3 regions of the Lysinibacillus sp. CTST325 genome follow, and region 3 is predicted to be linked to each of the others. Evidence: predicted binding sites of a transcription regulator. Region 3 holds the regulator's gene; each other region holds the start of a gene.
The links. The regulator CtsR, encoded in region 3, represses protease genes until heat stress. The targets are predictions, from matches to a motif close to ATGGTCAATAAAGGTCAAACA.

Region 1: a site for CtsR is predicted at 3,165-3,185, ahead of clpP (ATP-dependent Clp endopeptidase proteolytic subunit ClpP). Genes of this name have one in related genera too.
Region 2: a site for CtsR is predicted at 2,164-2,184, ahead of ACYQ73_RS05250 (ATP-dependent Clp protease ATP-binding subunit). Genes of this name have one in related genera too.

What each region holds. Positions count from the first base shown of each region.
Region 1 is NZ_BAAFHO010000012.1:122,762-128,214, reverse strand. Features, by position in the region: gene ACYQ73_RS21840 (TPM domain-containing protein) at 1-315, opposite strand, end outside; gene ACYQ73_RS21835 (LemA family protein) at 315-896, opposite strand; gene ACYQ73_RS21830 (spore coat protein) at 1,091-1,705, shown strand; tRNA gene ACYQ73_RS21825 (tRNA-Arg) at 2,221-2,295, opposite strand; gene ACYQ73_RS21820 (hypothetical protein) at 2,616-3,140, shown strand; gene clpP (ATP-dependent Clp endopeptidase proteolytic subunit ClpP) at 3,271-3,852, shown strand; gene ACYQ73_RS21810 (hypothetical protein) at 3,907-4,191, shown strand; gene ACYQ73_RS21805 (hypothetical protein) at 4,188-4,376, shown strand; gene ACYQ73_RS21800 (HPr family phosphocarrier protein) at 4,950-5,207, opposite strand; gene whiA (DNA-binding protein WhiA) at 5,321-5,453, opposite strand, start outside.
Region 2 is NZ_BAAFHO010000001.1:1,025,120-1,030,572, forward strand. Features, by position in the region: gene ACYQ73_RS05250 (ATP-dependent Clp protease ATP-binding subunit) at 1-2,099, opposite strand, end outside; gene ACYQ73_RS05255 (Crp/Fnr family transcriptional regulator) at 2,373-3,059, shown strand; gene ACYQ73_RS05260 (hypothetical protein) at 3,510-3,704, opposite strand; gene ACYQ73_RS05265 (metal-sulfur cluster assembly factor) at 3,874-4,182, opposite strand; gene ACYQ73_RS05270 (prolyl oligopeptidase family serine peptidase) at 4,236-5,000, opposite strand; gene ACYQ73_RS05275 (Cof-type HAD-IIB family hydrolase) at 5,122-5,453, shown strand, end outside.
Region 3 is NZ_BAAFHO010000009.1:64,686-70,138, forward strand. Features, by position in the region: gene ACYQ73_RS18615 (ATP-dependent Clp protease ATP-binding subunit) at 1-809, opposite strand, end outside; gene ACYQ73_RS18620 (protein arginine kinase) at 799-1,908, opposite strand; gene ACYQ73_RS18625 (UvrB/UvrC motif-containing protein) at 1,905-2,453, opposite strand; gene ACYQ73_RS18630 (CtsR family transcriptional regulator) at 2,468-2,938, opposite strand; gene ACYQ73_RS18635 (DUF4870 domain-containing protein) at 3,394-3,699, opposite strand; gene ACYQ73_RS18640 (class I SAM-dependent methyltransferase) at 3,820-4,500, shown strand; gene corA (magnesium/cobalt transporter CorA) at 4,556-5,453, shown strand, end outside.

The DNA of each region.
Region 1 (5,453 bases), on a different contig from region 3:
TGTTGCTAAAATTAAAACACCATTATTTTTTTTCGCTTCACCAATACCCCATGAACGAATCATTTTTGTTGCATACATTTTCGGTTCTTCTCCGTTAATAGTATCTACCGTTACGACCATAATTTCAGCACCTGTACCTTTATCCAGCTGCTCTGAATGATGATTGAGTTCTTCCTTTACGGATGTGGATAAAACATTAGCATAATCATGAATATACGTATTTTTCATCGGTGTCGGCATTGCGGCATCTGCCATTCTCATAGATAGAATAAACATGACGCTAACAATTGCAAGTTGGATGATAAACCGTTTCATTATTGTTTACCTGAACTGCCAAAATCTATAGATGGTGCCTTTTCAGCACCCGCAGCTGCTTTAAAGTATTCTTTTTGTTCAAAACCAAACATCCCTGCAATAAGATTGCCTGGGAAACGTTTAACCGTTTTATTAAAAGTCTGTACTTCATTGTTGTAGTCTTCTCGAGCCACTGCTAAACGATTTTCTGTCCCAGCTAATTCATCCATTAATTGACGGAAATTTGCATCTGCCTTTAAATTTGGATAATTTTCTACGACTACTAGTAATCGACTAAGTGCTCCGTTTAATGTATCATTGGCAACCGCCTGTTCCTTTGGACTTTGTGCACTTCCCATTTGTGCACGTGCCTCTGTAATGCTAGCGATCACTTCTTTCTCATGGTTAGCATAACCTTTTACAGATTCTACTAAGTTCGGAATCAAATCGTAGCGACGTTGTAGCTGATTTTCAACCTGAGCCCATTTCGAAACTACGCTTTCCTCAGCCGTTACTAGGCTATTGTATTTTGGAATAAATAGTAAGGCCAATACAACTAAAATAATAACGATTATACCTATAGGTCCAAATATTTTTTTCAATTCTAAAACCTCCTTCGCTTTCTTTTAGCTATCATCCATGTTTTGGCGATAAGCCTTTCTTTTTTCACCACTAATTTGCAGCAAAAAAACATCTCTATTCTACATATATGCAAATGCATTAATACCGTATGAAATTTGTCTAACGTGCCATACTAATTACTGTAACAAACTATGATATTTAGGAGGCGCTTTTTTTGACACAATCGTTTCAAAATGAATCTTCAAACCAAACATCATTCAACCAACAACAAAGCCTAAATCATGGTGGACATGAGCAAATGGACTTACATGAAACAATCGGTGCAATCATTGCTTGTATGAATCAATCCATTGTTTTACGTCCACAGGTTAAGGACCAAGAGTTGCTTAGCATTTTGGACCGCCAATATAATTTCACATTAGGTATGTATAACACTATTGTGGAATCTTATAACACAGGTCATGATCCAACTGTTCCTACAGGTCGCTATCAAATGGAGACAGGAAATAATTTTAAATATGGAATGACTCCTGGCCAACCTAAAAAGCCAATACAAAATGCAAATGAACTCAGCGATGAATGTATTTCTGGCTTCTTGCTTGGCGCTCAAAAAGGGTTAGCGAAAGGTATGACTGCTTCAGCAACAGAAACTACAAACCCTGTTGTCCGACGTGTTGTTGCAGATAGTATTCCCAACTGCATTGAAATGGCATACGAATTATCTATTTACCAAAATATGCATGGCTACTATCAAGTACCTCAATTTTCTCAACAAGATATGCAAACGATGCTTAGTGCATACGGCACTACTACAAATCCCCTTCATTAATGATAAAAAACAAGAGCAGCCCCATCTGTGGTCACTATCACATAGGGGCTGCTCTTGTTTATTGAATTATAAAACTTTCCTTAAAAATGCATTCGTTCGTTCATTTGTGGATTCCCAAAAAGCTCTTCCGCGTTCCCTCTTCGACAATATAGCCACCTTTCATAAAGACAACATGATCTCCATCTAGAATAAAACAGCGCGAATAACTGAAAATAGCACCAAATAATGTTTATTCATTCCCGGTGCTAAAGTTAGATTATTTGCAAAAAAAAAAGAATCCCCTCAGATAGGATTCTTTTTTTCGACTAGTATAACTAGTCTTCACGTACAGTATGTTCACTAAAAAATAATTTGGAGTTGTTGCTTTTTTGAAGGTTTGAAAGAAACAAATACGGGAATAATGCCTATTAGGCAATATTTCCATTATTTTTCCTTCTCTTTTCCCCACTAAGCAGGCTGCTAAACTACTTATTAGGAGAATTGAGTTATTAAAGTATATCAAATAATCAGTAAAATGGCGCCCTCGGAGGGAATCGAACCCCCAGTGCAAGAACCGGAATCTTACGTGTTATCCATTACACCACGAGGGCAATTAAACAAAAAAAAAAGTACTCACCCTAGGCTTTACGAAAAGCATGATGTAGATAACCCTCATGTGAAGCATACCTGCAAAATAGTGTACTGTACTTTAACTTATGTGACCTTTTCAATTATACAAACGTATTGCCCATATTTCAACTATAGAATGCAAAACATTTTAACTTTTTTTATCTCCATTCAATAAGTATCAAAATACCTACAGAAAAAAGACAATCCTCGGATGGATGTCACGGATTTTGAATTGTGCTGATACACTGTTTATTTGCGAAAGAGAGTGGCGTTTGCGGTATTCTTTATTTACGTGGAAGCGATGCGCATCGGTATTCTTTATCGGCGTGGAAGCGATGCGGCAACGGCATTCTTTATCGGCGTGGAAGCGATGCGGCAACGGCATTCTTTATCAGCGTGGAAGCGATGCGGCAACGGCGTTCTTTATCGGCGTGGAAGCGATGCGGCAACGGCATTCTTTATCGGCGTGGAAGTGAAACGGCAGCGGCATTCTTTATCGGCGTGGAAGCGATGCGGCAACGGCATTCTTTATCGGCGTGGAAGTGAAACGGCAGCGGTAAATTTTTTTGTAGCCAAAACCATGCGGCGACAGCAAATGTTTTCTGGGCGAAAGCGATGCGGCGGCAGCAAATGTTTTCTGAGCGAAAGCGATGCGGCGGCAGCCAATGTTTTTTTGCGAAAGAGATGCGGTGGCAGCAAATGTTTTTTTTGCGAAAGCGATGCGGTGGCAGCAAATGTTTTCTGGGCGAAAGCGATGCGGCGACAGCAAATTTCTGAGCGAAAGCGATGCGGCGGCTATAATTACGCCAAGGCAAAATTGATTTAATTTATTTTACTTTAACAGGGTTAATATTTGACCTTCCCTGACTATAATGTGTATGATAAGGATACAGCTGAAATGCAAAGGAAGATTTCAGCAAAAGTATTCGAATTTAGTTTTTTAAGGAGGATTTAACATGAATTTAATTCCTACAGTTATTGAACAAACAAGTCGTGGTGAACGTGCGTATGACATCTATTCACGACTACTAAAAGACCGTATTATCCTATTAGGAAGTGCAATTGACGACAACGTTGCTAACTCAATTGTTGCTCAACTTCTATTCCTACAAGCAGAAGATCCAGACAAAGATATCTATCTTTACATTAACTCACCGGGTGGATCTATCACTGCGGGTATGGCAATTTATGACACAATGCAAATTATCAAGCCACAAGTACAAACAATTTGTATCGGAATGGCAGCATCTATGGGTGCTTTCCTACTTGCTGCTGGTGAACCTGGTAAACGTTTCGCATTACCAAATGCTGAAGTAATGATTCACCAACCTCTTGGCGGTGCACAAGGTCAAGCAACTGAAATCGAAATTGCTGCAAAACGTATTTTATTCTTACGTGAAAAATTAAATGGAATTTTATCGGAACGTACTGGTCAACCACTTGAAGTCATTGCAAGAGATACAGACCGCGATAACTTCATGACAGCTGAGCGTGCAAAAGAATACGGCCTAATCGATCAAATTATGGAACGCAAATAAAAAAGTTAAAGGCATCTCAGATTATTTCTGAGATGCTTTTTTGTTCGATATTAAATGTATGCATGGTTTGATAGGCTATCCTTCAATTTGATGGTTCTATCCACGATTTTGGCTCTTCTTTCCGTCGCTTTGACTCTTCTTTCCGTCACTTCGACTATTCTTTCCGTCGTTCTGGCTCTTCTTTCCGTCGCTCTGACTATTCTTTCTGTCACAGCCTTTTCTTTCCGTAATTCCAGCGCTTCTTTCCGTCGCTTCGACTATTCTTTCCGTCGCTCTGGCCCTTCTTTCCGTCGTAGCCTTTTCTTTCCGCCGCTTCGGCCTTTCTTTCCGTCGCTTTGACTCTTCTTTCCGTCGCTTCGGCCTTCCTTTCCGTCGCTCTGACTATTCTTTCCGTCGCAGCCTGTTCTTTCCGTCGTTCTGGCTCTTCTTTCCGTCGCTCTGACTCTTCTTTCCGTCGCTTCGGCCTTCCTTTCCGTCGCTTCGACTATTCTTTCCGTCGCAGCCTGTTCTTTCCGTCGTTCTGACTCTTCTTTCCGTCGCTTCGACTCTTCTTTCTGTCGCAGCCTCTTCTTTCCGCCGCTTTGACTCTTCTTTCCGTCGCAGCCTTTTCTTTCCGTCGTTCTGGCTCTTCTTTTCGTCGCTCTGACTATTCTTTCTGTCGCAGCCTTTTCTTTCCGTAATTCCAGCGCTTCTTTCCGTCGCTTCGACTATTCTTTCCGTCGCAGCCTTTTCTTTCCGTCGTTCTGGCTCTTCTTTCCGTCGCTCTGACTATTCTTTCTGTCGCAGCCTTTTCTTTCCGTAATTCCAGCGCTTCTTTCCGTCGCTTCGACTATTCTTTCCGTCGCTCTGGCCCTTCTTTCCGTCGTAGCCTCTTCTTTCCGTCGCTTCGGCCTTTCTTTCCGTCGCTCTGACATTTCTTTCCGTCGCTCCAACCTTTCCTTCCGTCATTCCAGCTCTTCATTCCGTCGCCGTCGTCCTATCCTTACTTCCCATCGCTTTGGCTCTACTTTCAGGATCTATTTATTCTGTGCAAAAGCGCAAAAAAACTGTCCAACATGTAAGTTCTACTGTTTGGACAGTTTTTGCATCATAGTTTTTTAATCTTCTTTTTCGATTAGTGCTGCTAATGCTGTAACCGCTTGCTCAGCATCGTTGCCATCGCTGCTAAGTACTACCTCTGTTCCTTTTGCAATGGCTAAGCTCATGACACCCATAATGGATTTAGCATTAACTTTTTTCTCGTCTTTCTCTAGAAAGATATCCGCGCTAAAACGGTTTGCTTCTTGTACAAATAGCGCTGCTTGTCTAGCCTGTAGTCCTAATTTTAATTTTACATGGACTCTTCTCTCGGTCATTCTTAAAACTCTCCTTTACTACCGTTCATCTATTATTTTTATCTTACCTTACTTACTAGCAAAAGAACAATACGCGATTGCACATCAAATTCATACCTGAAAAGTATGAAAATTTAACCACCAATTTTTTCTCCGCTTCTTAATGCATCGGCTATCTCATCGATTTTCCGTAATCGATGATTGACACCGGATTTACTAACCGTTCCACTTGATACCATTTCACCAAGTTCTTTTAGTGTTACATCT
Region 2 (5,453 bases), on a different contig from region 3:
TGCATTCTAATGTGCAATGTTTCTCCTGGTAATACTTCACCTCGAAGCAATTCCTTTGCAACCGCAGTTTCAATATAACGTTGCACGAAGCGTTTTAGTGGTCTAGCGCCAAACTGAGCATCTGCTCCTTGTTCTACAACCCAGTCAATTACATTTTGTTCTACTTGTAAAGTAATTTCTTGCTCTGCAACTCGTTTGACAAGCTGTTCGACATATTTCCAAGCAATCGCTGTGAAGTGCTCATCCGATAGCGCATGGAACATAATGATATCATCCATACGATTTAACAGCTCTGGTTTAAAGTGTTGACGCAGTGCAGCCATCACTAAATCCTCCACTGCTACATCGTCTTCTTTTGCTTCCATTAAATAGCTTGAGCCAATATTAGAAGTTAAAATAACCACTGTGTTCGTAAAGTTGACTATACGACCTTGGCTATCCGTAATGCGTCCATCATCTAAAATTTGCAGTAAAATATTTGCAACATCAGGGTGAGCTTTTTCAATTTCATCTAACAATACAACTGAATATGGATTTCGGCGAACAGCTTCTGTTAATTGTCCACCTTCCTCATAGCCAATATAGCCTGGAGGTGCCCCTACAAGACGTGATACACTATGCTTCTCCATATACTCACTCATATCAATGCGAATAAAATGATCCTCAGAATCAAACAGCTGTGCCGCTAGTGCCTTGGCAAGCTCTGTTTTACCAACACCTGTTGGCCCTAGGAATAAAAAGCTACCAATTGGTCGATGCGGGTCTTTAATACCAGCTCGAGCACGCCATACTGCTTCTGTAACAAGTTGTACAGCATTATCTTGTCCGACTACACGCTCATGCAATGTATCTTTCAAGCGCAATAATTTCTCACGCTCACCTTCTACTAATTTCGTCACTGGTATCCCTGTCCAGCGTGAAACAATAGATGCGATTTCATCAGCTGTTACCTCTTCACGTAAAATACGTGATTCCGTACCATTCTCTAATTGTTTTTCCATCTCTTGAATTTCCTTTTCAAGCGTAGGAATTTTCCCATGACGTAGTTCGGCTGCTTTATTTAAATCATATTTACTTTCTGCTTCATCTAAGTCACGACGGTATTTATCTAGTTTTTCACGTTTTTTCTGAATGCCATGTAACGCTTCTTTTTCGGTTTCCCATTGTTTAAGCATGCCCTCAGAAGATTCTTTCAGCTTTGTTAATTCCTCACTGAGTTGCTCTAGACGCTTTTTACTTGCCTCGTCCTTTTCTTTACGTAATGCTTGTTCCTCAATTTCAAGCTGCATAATACGGCGTTTTACTGCATCCAATTCCTGTGGCATGGAATCAATTTCTGTTCGAATCATCGCACATGCTTCATCGATTAAATCGATAGCCTTATCTGGCAGGAAACGCTCTGTAATATAGCGATCTGAAAGCTCTGCTGCCGCTACAATCGCACGGTCATGAATGCGTACCGCATGATGTAACTCAAAGCGCTCTTTCAAGCCGCGTAAAATGGAAACTGTATCTTCAATAGAGGGCTCACGTACAAGCACTTGTTGGAAACGACGCTCTAAAGCAGGATCTTTTTCAATATACATACGGTATTCATCTAATGTTGTAGCTCCGATACAATGTAGCTCACCTCGTGCAAGCATTGGCTTTAGCATATTCCCAGCGTCCATCGCACCATCCGTTTTACCTGCACCAACAATCGTATGAATTTCATCTATAAATAAAATGATGCGCCCCTCTGAGTCTTTTACCTCTTTTAAAACACTCTTTAAGCGCTCTTCAAATTGTCCACGATAACTAGCACCTGCTATTAAGGCACTCATATCTAACTCATACAGTATGCAATCCTTTAACCCCTCAGGCACATCGCCCTTTACGATACGTTGGGCTAACCCTTCAACAATAGCTGTTTTACCAACCCCCGGCTCACCTATTAAGACAGGATTATTTTTTGTTTTACGTGTTAAAATACGAATAACATTCCGAATTTCTTCATCACGGCCGATTACCGGGTCCATTTTACCGTTTTTTACTTCTTCAATTAAATTACGTCCAAATTGTTCTAATGGTTTTTTGTCATTAGTTTGTTGAAATTGCATATTTAGCACTCCTTTTCAATAATGTTAAGCGGAATCCCGTTTGCCATTCTGTTTCACAAAAAAATGTTTGACCTTTTTTGACTAACTTTATTTTACAACATACGACAAACCTTCGCAAAGAATTAGCCCTAAAATTTCTTCTCTTATAACTGGGAAACTACGTTATAATAAAAGTATGTTTCTTAGATTTAGTATCGAAATTGTTCACCATCCTTTTGTAATAATTAGATAATTTTTACAAAAAGAAAGCGATGTGTTGGAGATATGGTTATAATGGATAATATACAAGAAAAATTTCACGATTTTTTTCAAAAGCACGGTATTTTCATTAAAGTGAATAAGGATAGTAAAATTTTTTTAGAGGGCGAACGTGCGAAAGAAATATATTATATAAAAACAGGCGCTATCTCGATTAGTCAGGAAACGGAGAATGGAAAGGAATTAACCATTCGTATTTGTGGTCCAGATAGTATTATTGGTGAAGGCTCATTATTTTGTAATCTTGCATACAATTCCATGACTGCTAAAGTTTTAGAACCCTCTAGTTTATATGTACTAAGCCGTGAATCATTGGAACTTTTACTAGTGGAACAACCTGATTTAATGGTGGAATATATGAAGTGGTTGCAAACAGAAAATTTAAAACATCAAAGTCGTTTGCGTGATTTAGTTTTAAATGGTAAAAAGGGCGCTTTATTTTCTACACTCATCCGCCTTTCGAATACTTATGGTAAACCTACAGAAAATGACACTATTTATATTGACCTCCCATTAACAAATACAGAAATCGCTAATTTATGTGCGACGAGTCGAGAAATGATTAATCGTATGCTTAATGACTTAAAAAAGCAAAATATCATATCCTTTGAAAAAGGTTATATTACCATTCACGATGTACAATTTTTAAAGGATGAAATCGCCTGTGAGAATTGTCCGTTACAAATATGTCGTATCGATTAAATCGTTACACACAAAAACCCCGCTTATGAGTTATAAGCGGGGTTTTCATATAATGATCAAGGAAATCATTGTGAATATTTTAATCTTTAAATGAGGGGGATTTCCGTTCCAGGCTACTCGCTTTCCTGTGGGCGAGCGTCGAGCCGCTTCCTCCGCTGAAGGAACGAAGGCTAAGTGCGTCACGTCCTGTGACAACGCCTTCGTGACCAACATCGTGTTGGCCTCAGGGTCTCGCCTGTCTTGCTTTCCCACGGGAGTCGAGTAGCCTTCCACTCCAATTAGCGATAACGTAGAACTTTTATAAATTTTATATTATTTCAAAAGTGAACGCTATGGCTACTCACCATAATCAATCAGAAGAAATTTATAACAGTAATGCTATTGTACACCTAATCTTGCTGACGCTTCACTTTCGCACAAAACACTTCTTGCTGAAATTCCGTTTTATCGCTATAAATTAAAGTAACATGCCAGAAGATACATACTAAGAGAAGTGGTTGATTGGAGTGGAGGCTGGGCGACTCCTTGGGGATCAGCAATAGAGGAGCGAAGGCTAAAACCATCACGTCCTGTGATAACGCCTTCGTGACCAACATCGTGTTGGCCCGAGACCCTGGAGCGAGCGTCGCGAGTGAAGCGGCTCATCGGACGCCCCCAGGAAAGCGCCCAGCCGGAACGGAAATCAACCACACGTTTTGCAGAGAGCCATACTTTTTTTGACACCTAAATTCCATTGAAACTATAGTTTTTCGACAGCAAAAATCCCCGCTCACTTCATTGCAAGCGGGGATTTTTTATTGTGCTTTAAGTGGACTTAGCGTACACCTAATGCCATTTTTGCATAGCGTGACATTTTATCTTTTGACCAAGGTGGATTCCATACAATGTTGACATTTGTACTTTTTACCTCAGGCAGCTCACTTAATGCCGTATTCACTTGATCAACAATAACAGGTCCCATTGGGCAACCCATAGACGTTAACGTCATTGTAACGGTTGCTGCACCCTCTTCATCTAAATCTACATCATATACTAAACCTAAGTTGACGATATCAATACCAAGCTCAGGGTCAATTACATTCTCTAATGCACCGAACATGCTGTCTTTCATATCTTGATCCATTTGTATTTCTCCTTCCGTCACAGTGTTAACTTAATCATAGCAGATGCATCTTATTATGCCAAATGCTGTGCAAGCCATTCAGTTGCTGCTAACATACCGTTTCGTGACACAGCATGGCCCGCTCTTTTATTAGCTAAGAATTCTAAGTCTTCTGGATTTTTTTCATAATATTTGCGTAAAGTTAAATAAAAATTATACGTTTCATTAAAAGGTACAGTTTTATCTAATTCCCCATGCCAAAATAACACAGGTCGTCCTGCGAATTTTTCTGGTGTTAAGCTGACATCATATTTAGCAAGAAGCTCATTCGTTTGTTGTACTTCTTCTTCAGACATTGGCAAATCTACACCGCTTTTAGCGAATTGCTGTAATTGATACTCCGCTAATTTAAGAAATCCTGGTGCGCCCATGCATACTGCTGCTGTTTTAATCCAGTCATAACGCTTTAAACAGCCTGATGTTACAATTCCACCCATCGATGTACCAGCAACGCCAATTTTATCATTCAGTAATAATTTTTTATTCTTTAATTCATTATATAATTGTTCAACTTCATGAATAGAATTTAAAACAATATCCCAAAAATGTAAGCTCATTTTCATCTCAGATAGGCCTTCACTACGGTCGCCATGTAATTTTGCATCTGGTAATAGGACACGCACCCCGTTGCCTACTAACTGGTATGCATAATGTAAGTTATGTTCTTTTGCGCTCATAAAGCCATGTAAAAAAATCACTACTGGGGTTGTTTCATTCATATTTTCTGTATGTATATGTAATAAAGGAATATTTCCCCACAATTCTTTTTCAACAATCATCTTTGTCACTCCCAACTTTTGTCTCATCTTTATGTTAGCAAACTTTTCTCGATGTGACAAAATTTTGACGAATGGTTTACAAAGAGATACTATTCAAATTATAGGAAAGGGGCAATGAGCTATGAAACCGCATTTAATCGTTTTAGACTTAGATGGTACGTTATTAACGGACCAACAACAAATTTCAGCTAAAACTAAAAAAACATTATTGCAGGCAAAGGAACAAGGCCATCAAGTTATGATTGCTACAGGTCGTCCTTATCGTGCGAGTGATATATATTATCACGAGCTTGGCCTTACAACGCCCATCGTGAATTTTAATGGTGCTTACGTCCACCATCCAAAAAATGCTGCTTGGCAGACTATGCATACTCCTATTGATTTAGGCGTAGTGCATAATGTCGTCGAGTCCATTAATAGCTATGAATACGAAAATATTATTGCGGAAGTTAA
Region 3 (5,453 bases):
CGAATTTCATCCATTACTTTTTTCAAGCGATCTTCAAATTCACCACGATATTTTGTTCCAGCAACAACTGTTCCCATATCAAGTGTCATAACACGTTTATCACGAAGAATTTCTGGTACTTCATTATTAATAATTTGCTGCGCTAAACCTTCAGCAATAGCCGTTTTACCAACACCTGGCTCCCCGATTAATACAGGGTTATTTTTTGTACGACGTGACAGAACCTCAATAACACGTGTAATTTCCTTGCTTCGACCAATGACTGGATCTAAAGTACCTTCACGAGCAATTTGCGTTAAATCACGCGCAAGGCTATCTAATGTTGGTGTATTGGCAGCCTGTGCAGCTTGTTGACCAGATTGAGCATTATCGTTATTGCCTAATAACAATAGCACTTGCTGACGAGCCTTATTCAATCCGACACCAGCATTATTTAATACACGGGCCGCTATACCTTCACCTTCACGAATAAGCGCTAATAGTAAATGCTCTGTGCCGATATAAGAATGACCTAGTTTACGTGATTCATCAACAGATAGTTCTATTACCTTTTTAGCTCGAGGTGTGTAGTGGACAATCGGGCCAACATCCTCTTTACCTTTCCCTACAAGCTCTTCAATACCTGCTTCAATCATTTGAGGACTAATATCAATGGCTTCTAATGCTTTTGCAGCAATACCGCCACCTTCACGGATAAGCCCTAATAGAATATGCTCTGTTCCAATTGATTCGTGTTTCCAACGAATTGCCTCTTCTTGTGCAAGCTGTAATACTTTTTGCGCGCGTTGTGTAAAACGATTAAACATCAAATGAATCCTCTCCTTTTCCCCGAATAATAGGCTTACTCATATTTTCTCGAGATAGTGCCTCACGAAGCATTTCCGCTCGTACGCGATCTCGCTCAGTAGGTGGCAAAACGTCACCTGCGTAATTCTGTAAAAATCCAGGTTGCATACTAACTACACATTCGTTTAATTTAGTCGCTTTAATACCTTCAATTAACTGTAAATCTACTCCTAAACGAACATTAGATAGACAGGTAGCGGCTTCCTCACTCGTTAAAGTTCGAGCATGTGTTAATGTCCCTAAAGCACGATATACACGGTCTTCTAAGGCAAGCTCTGCTTTTTCCATTAACCTATCTCTTGCATGTCGTTCTTTTTGAATTATTTTTTCAGCGACGCTTTGGATATCCGCTAAAATATCATCTTCTGTTTTTCCTAGTGTAATCTGATTTGACACTTGGTAAACATTCCCTATATTTTCGCTACCCTCCCCATATATTCCTCTTACCGTCATTCCTAATCGTGTCATTGCATTAATGATTTGATTCATCTGACCCGTAAGTGTAAGGGCCGGCAGGTGCATCATGACAGATGCTCGTAAACCAGTACCAATATTTGTTGGACAACTTGTTAAATAACCAAATGTATCTCGAAATGCGTAAGGCAAAGCTTTCTCTAAGATACGATCAATTTTATTAGCCTGCTCGTATGCCTTTTGAAGTTGAAAACTCGCTGTCATACATTGAATGCGTAAATGGTCTTCTTCGTTCACCATAATGCTAGTTGATTCATCATCAGATAAGAGCATGGAGCCAACTCGCTCTTTTTTTGCAAGCTGAGGACTAATCAGGTGCTTTTCCACAAGTATTTGACGCTGTAAAGACGTTAAGTCTTTAATAGCAAAATATGAATAATTTTCTCGAAGTTCTGTACTATCCTTGATTGCATGTGTAACTGCCTGTTCCACCTGTAATGCTTCATCCTCTGTAAAGGCTAATGGAAAACGATAACCATCTAAATTTCGAGCAAGGCGGATGCGTGTACTTATGACAATATCTGAATAATCGTCCTCTACACTCATCCATATTGGTGTAGCACGCTCTAAAAACGATTCAATCATCACGACACATCACCACCTTCAAATTGTAGCTGCTTCTCAAGTTCCTTCGCTTCATCACGAAGCTTTGCTGCCTCTTCAAATTGTTCTTCATCTACAGCAGCCTTCATACGTTTACGAATGTCTTCAATTTGCTTTTTAATGACATAAACATTATTTCGAGCACCAGGCATTTTCCCTATATGTTGAGGACCAGCCTGTATACGGTTAAAGAGCTTCGGTAAGTGCTCGCTAAAGGTGTCGTAGCAGCTAGGGCATCCAAATTTACCTTCTTTTAAAAACTGTTTATAGGTAAATCCACATTGTGGACATGTTTGCGGTTGTGGTGGTGCCTGCTGTTTTTCACCCACTTGTTGTTGCTGCCATGTAGGGGAGCCAAACCAATTGGATAATAGCTGTTGAATAGATATTGGCTCTTGCTTAAATTCAGCATGAAATGGATGGAACTGCGAGGCGCAGACGTCACAATAATGATGCTCCACTTTTTGACCACTTTGAACTTGTGTTACGGTAACTGTCGCATTACGCTGCTTACAATGTTCGCATATCATTTCCATCACCTCTTTTATTTTTGCTGTTCATATTTAATCGTTGTTAGCATTGCTCGTAAAATTTTTGCTCGAATGATATCCCGTAACGGGAGTTGCAAATCGATAGTTGAGCGATCAACTGCTGCTAACATTATTTTCGCTTCTCGCTTTGAAATTACCTGCTCATCAATTAGTCGATACACTAAATCCTCTGCCATCGTTTGCGATGCCCCACCTTCTATTTGCGCGAGGACATCATCGATTAAATCAATTTGTGAATTCGCGCGGACACGTAAAATTCGAATGTATCCACCACCACCACGTTTGCTTTCAACAAGGTAACCTCGTTCGGCAGTAAATCTTGTATTGATTACATAATTTATTTGTGAGGGCACGCATTGAAATTTATCTGCGATTTCACTACGTTTTATTTCAATATGCCCTTCTCCACCTAATTCAAGTACTTGCTTTAAGTAGCCTTCTATGATGTCTGATATATTACGCATTTTAGGAATACACCTCGCTTACTTCACTGACTTTGACTATCTTTGACTTTCTTTGAGTATATTATACAAAACGCTTGAAAATAATTGCAATTAATTCGCACATAGAAAAAATCAATTATGCCTATGCCGAGGCATAATTGCGTCCGGAATCGGCTTTGTGCTTAGGCCTGCAGATGTTTTTTTGTGCGAAAGCGTAGTGCTAACGCAGCGGCAGCGGAATGATGCAAGTCAGTTAGCCGTTATCGCATGGATGCGATGATTTTAGGCTAACATCCTATATTGAACTCCTTTCCGATTTCCGTGACATCCTCCGGAGGCTTAACTTATTTCAGCGGATGTTTGGACAACCGCTGAAATAAGTTAAAGCATTTTCTGTCCTTAGTTATAAGATACCCTTTTCAGTTATAGAAAAAACGCAAGCATATGCAACTAGCATATACTTGCGTCTATAAAAATTATACCCAACGACCAACAATCGGATAACGCCAAGGCTCATCAGATAAAGCCTTCACAATACCAATAATTGGCGCAATAAAATACATAATACCAAATACAATCAAGAACGGTATACCAATGAGTAGGAAGCTGAAAATACCCGAAATTGTAAGTAACACTATCATCACAACTTGGAACAATAAGGCTTGCACAGAAAGACTCTTTACCTCTTCATCCGAGCCAATTAAGAAAAATATAATCGGTACTAACCATGGCGCAAAAAACGCACTTGCGTGTATGATTACCTTAGACCATTTTGTTTCCATTTATATCAACCCTTCCATTTAATTTTTTATTTTATGTACTATTATTTACGGACCTATCCCTTAAATAGTTTCAAATATAAATTGCATTTTTAAATTTTTTTGAAAGGCATGTGATACTCGATGGAATTTAATAACAAACTTGCAAACGAATACGAAAAGGGTATTCGTCGCACGCTACCTAGCTATGATGCAATGCTACGTTTGACACAAACCTTTTACCAATCTGCGTTACATGAAAAAGCTGAATTTTTAGTAGTTGGCTCCGGAAGCGGCAATGAAATTTTACAGCTCGCTGAGAAAAGACCTCGTTGGTCATTTGTTGGCATAGATCCGTCAGAAGCGATGCTACAAATAGCTGGTGACCGTTTAAAATCTCTACCTAATAATATTTCTTTATATCAAGGAACTATACTGGATACTCAGCTACCTACAGTGAAGTTTGATGCAGCAAGCTGTGTATTAGTGCTTCACTTTATACAAGATGATCAAGAGAAGCTTGCAACATTAAAAGAAATAGCGAATAATTTAAAGCCTGGTGCTCCATTTGTCCTCGTCTCAAAATACGGGCAGCCAGGTTCCTTAGAAACTGAGCTACAATTTGATTTATGGCGTGCTCATTGGCTACAGCATACAAAGCTAACACCATCGGACGTAGCAGAAATGGAGAAATCCATACGTTCTCTTTCATTTATGCGTGAAGAGGACATTTTATCACTATTACAGCAGGCAGGCTTTACAAAACCATCTAGATTCTTTGCGACTACTTTATTTGGTGGTTGGATATGTTATAAAGAAAGTTAGCTGTGAAGATATATACACCTGTTAAGATAGAATTAACAGAATAGAGGTGAATGCTGTGATACGTACAATTGGCATTACAAAAGACCAAAAACTTATAAAGGATTTTCCGCTTGAAGATATACACAAAAACGAATTTGAATGGTACTGGGTCGATTTTAATTGTCCGACCGATGAGGAAGAGCTACTGTTAGATACATTCTTTCATTTTCACCCGCTCGCTATAGAAGATTGTTTAATGCGTTTACAGCGGCCAAAGCTCGATTTTTATGATGATTTCCATTTCTTTGTTATCCAAAGAGTTAACGAAGAATTAACAGCTGAGGAAGTAAACATTTTTGTTTCTAATAAATTTATTGTCACATTTCATAAAAATTCAGCACCGGAGATAGATCGAGTACAAATGATGTTAGAAAAACAGCCAAAGAATTGGGAACGCGGCACAATATATTTAACATACCAGGTAATCGATAAAATCGTTGATAACTATTTCCCACTTGTCTATAAGATTGAGGATCATTTAAATGCACTAGAAGATGAGCTTACCTATCAAAGTAACCTCAATGCTATGAAAATTGTGTTTGAATTCCGTAGTGATTTGCTTGATCTACGTCGCACCATATTACCAATGCGTGATCTATTATATCGTATTCTTAACTCTTACCGATTTTCACTTAAAAAATCAGAACGAGCTTATTTCGGAGATATTTACGATCATCTGCTTAAACTCACCGAAATGATTGAATCCAACCGTGAGCTCACTGCTGATATGCGTGATAGCTATATGGCGATGAGCTCTAGTCGCATGAATGGCATCATGATGACCCTAACAATTGTTTCAACAATCTTTATTCCTCTAACATTTATTGCAGGTGTTTATGGAATGAATTTTGAATATATGCCAGAGCTACATGGGAGATTTAGCTACTTTATCGTACTCGGAATTATGATTTTTA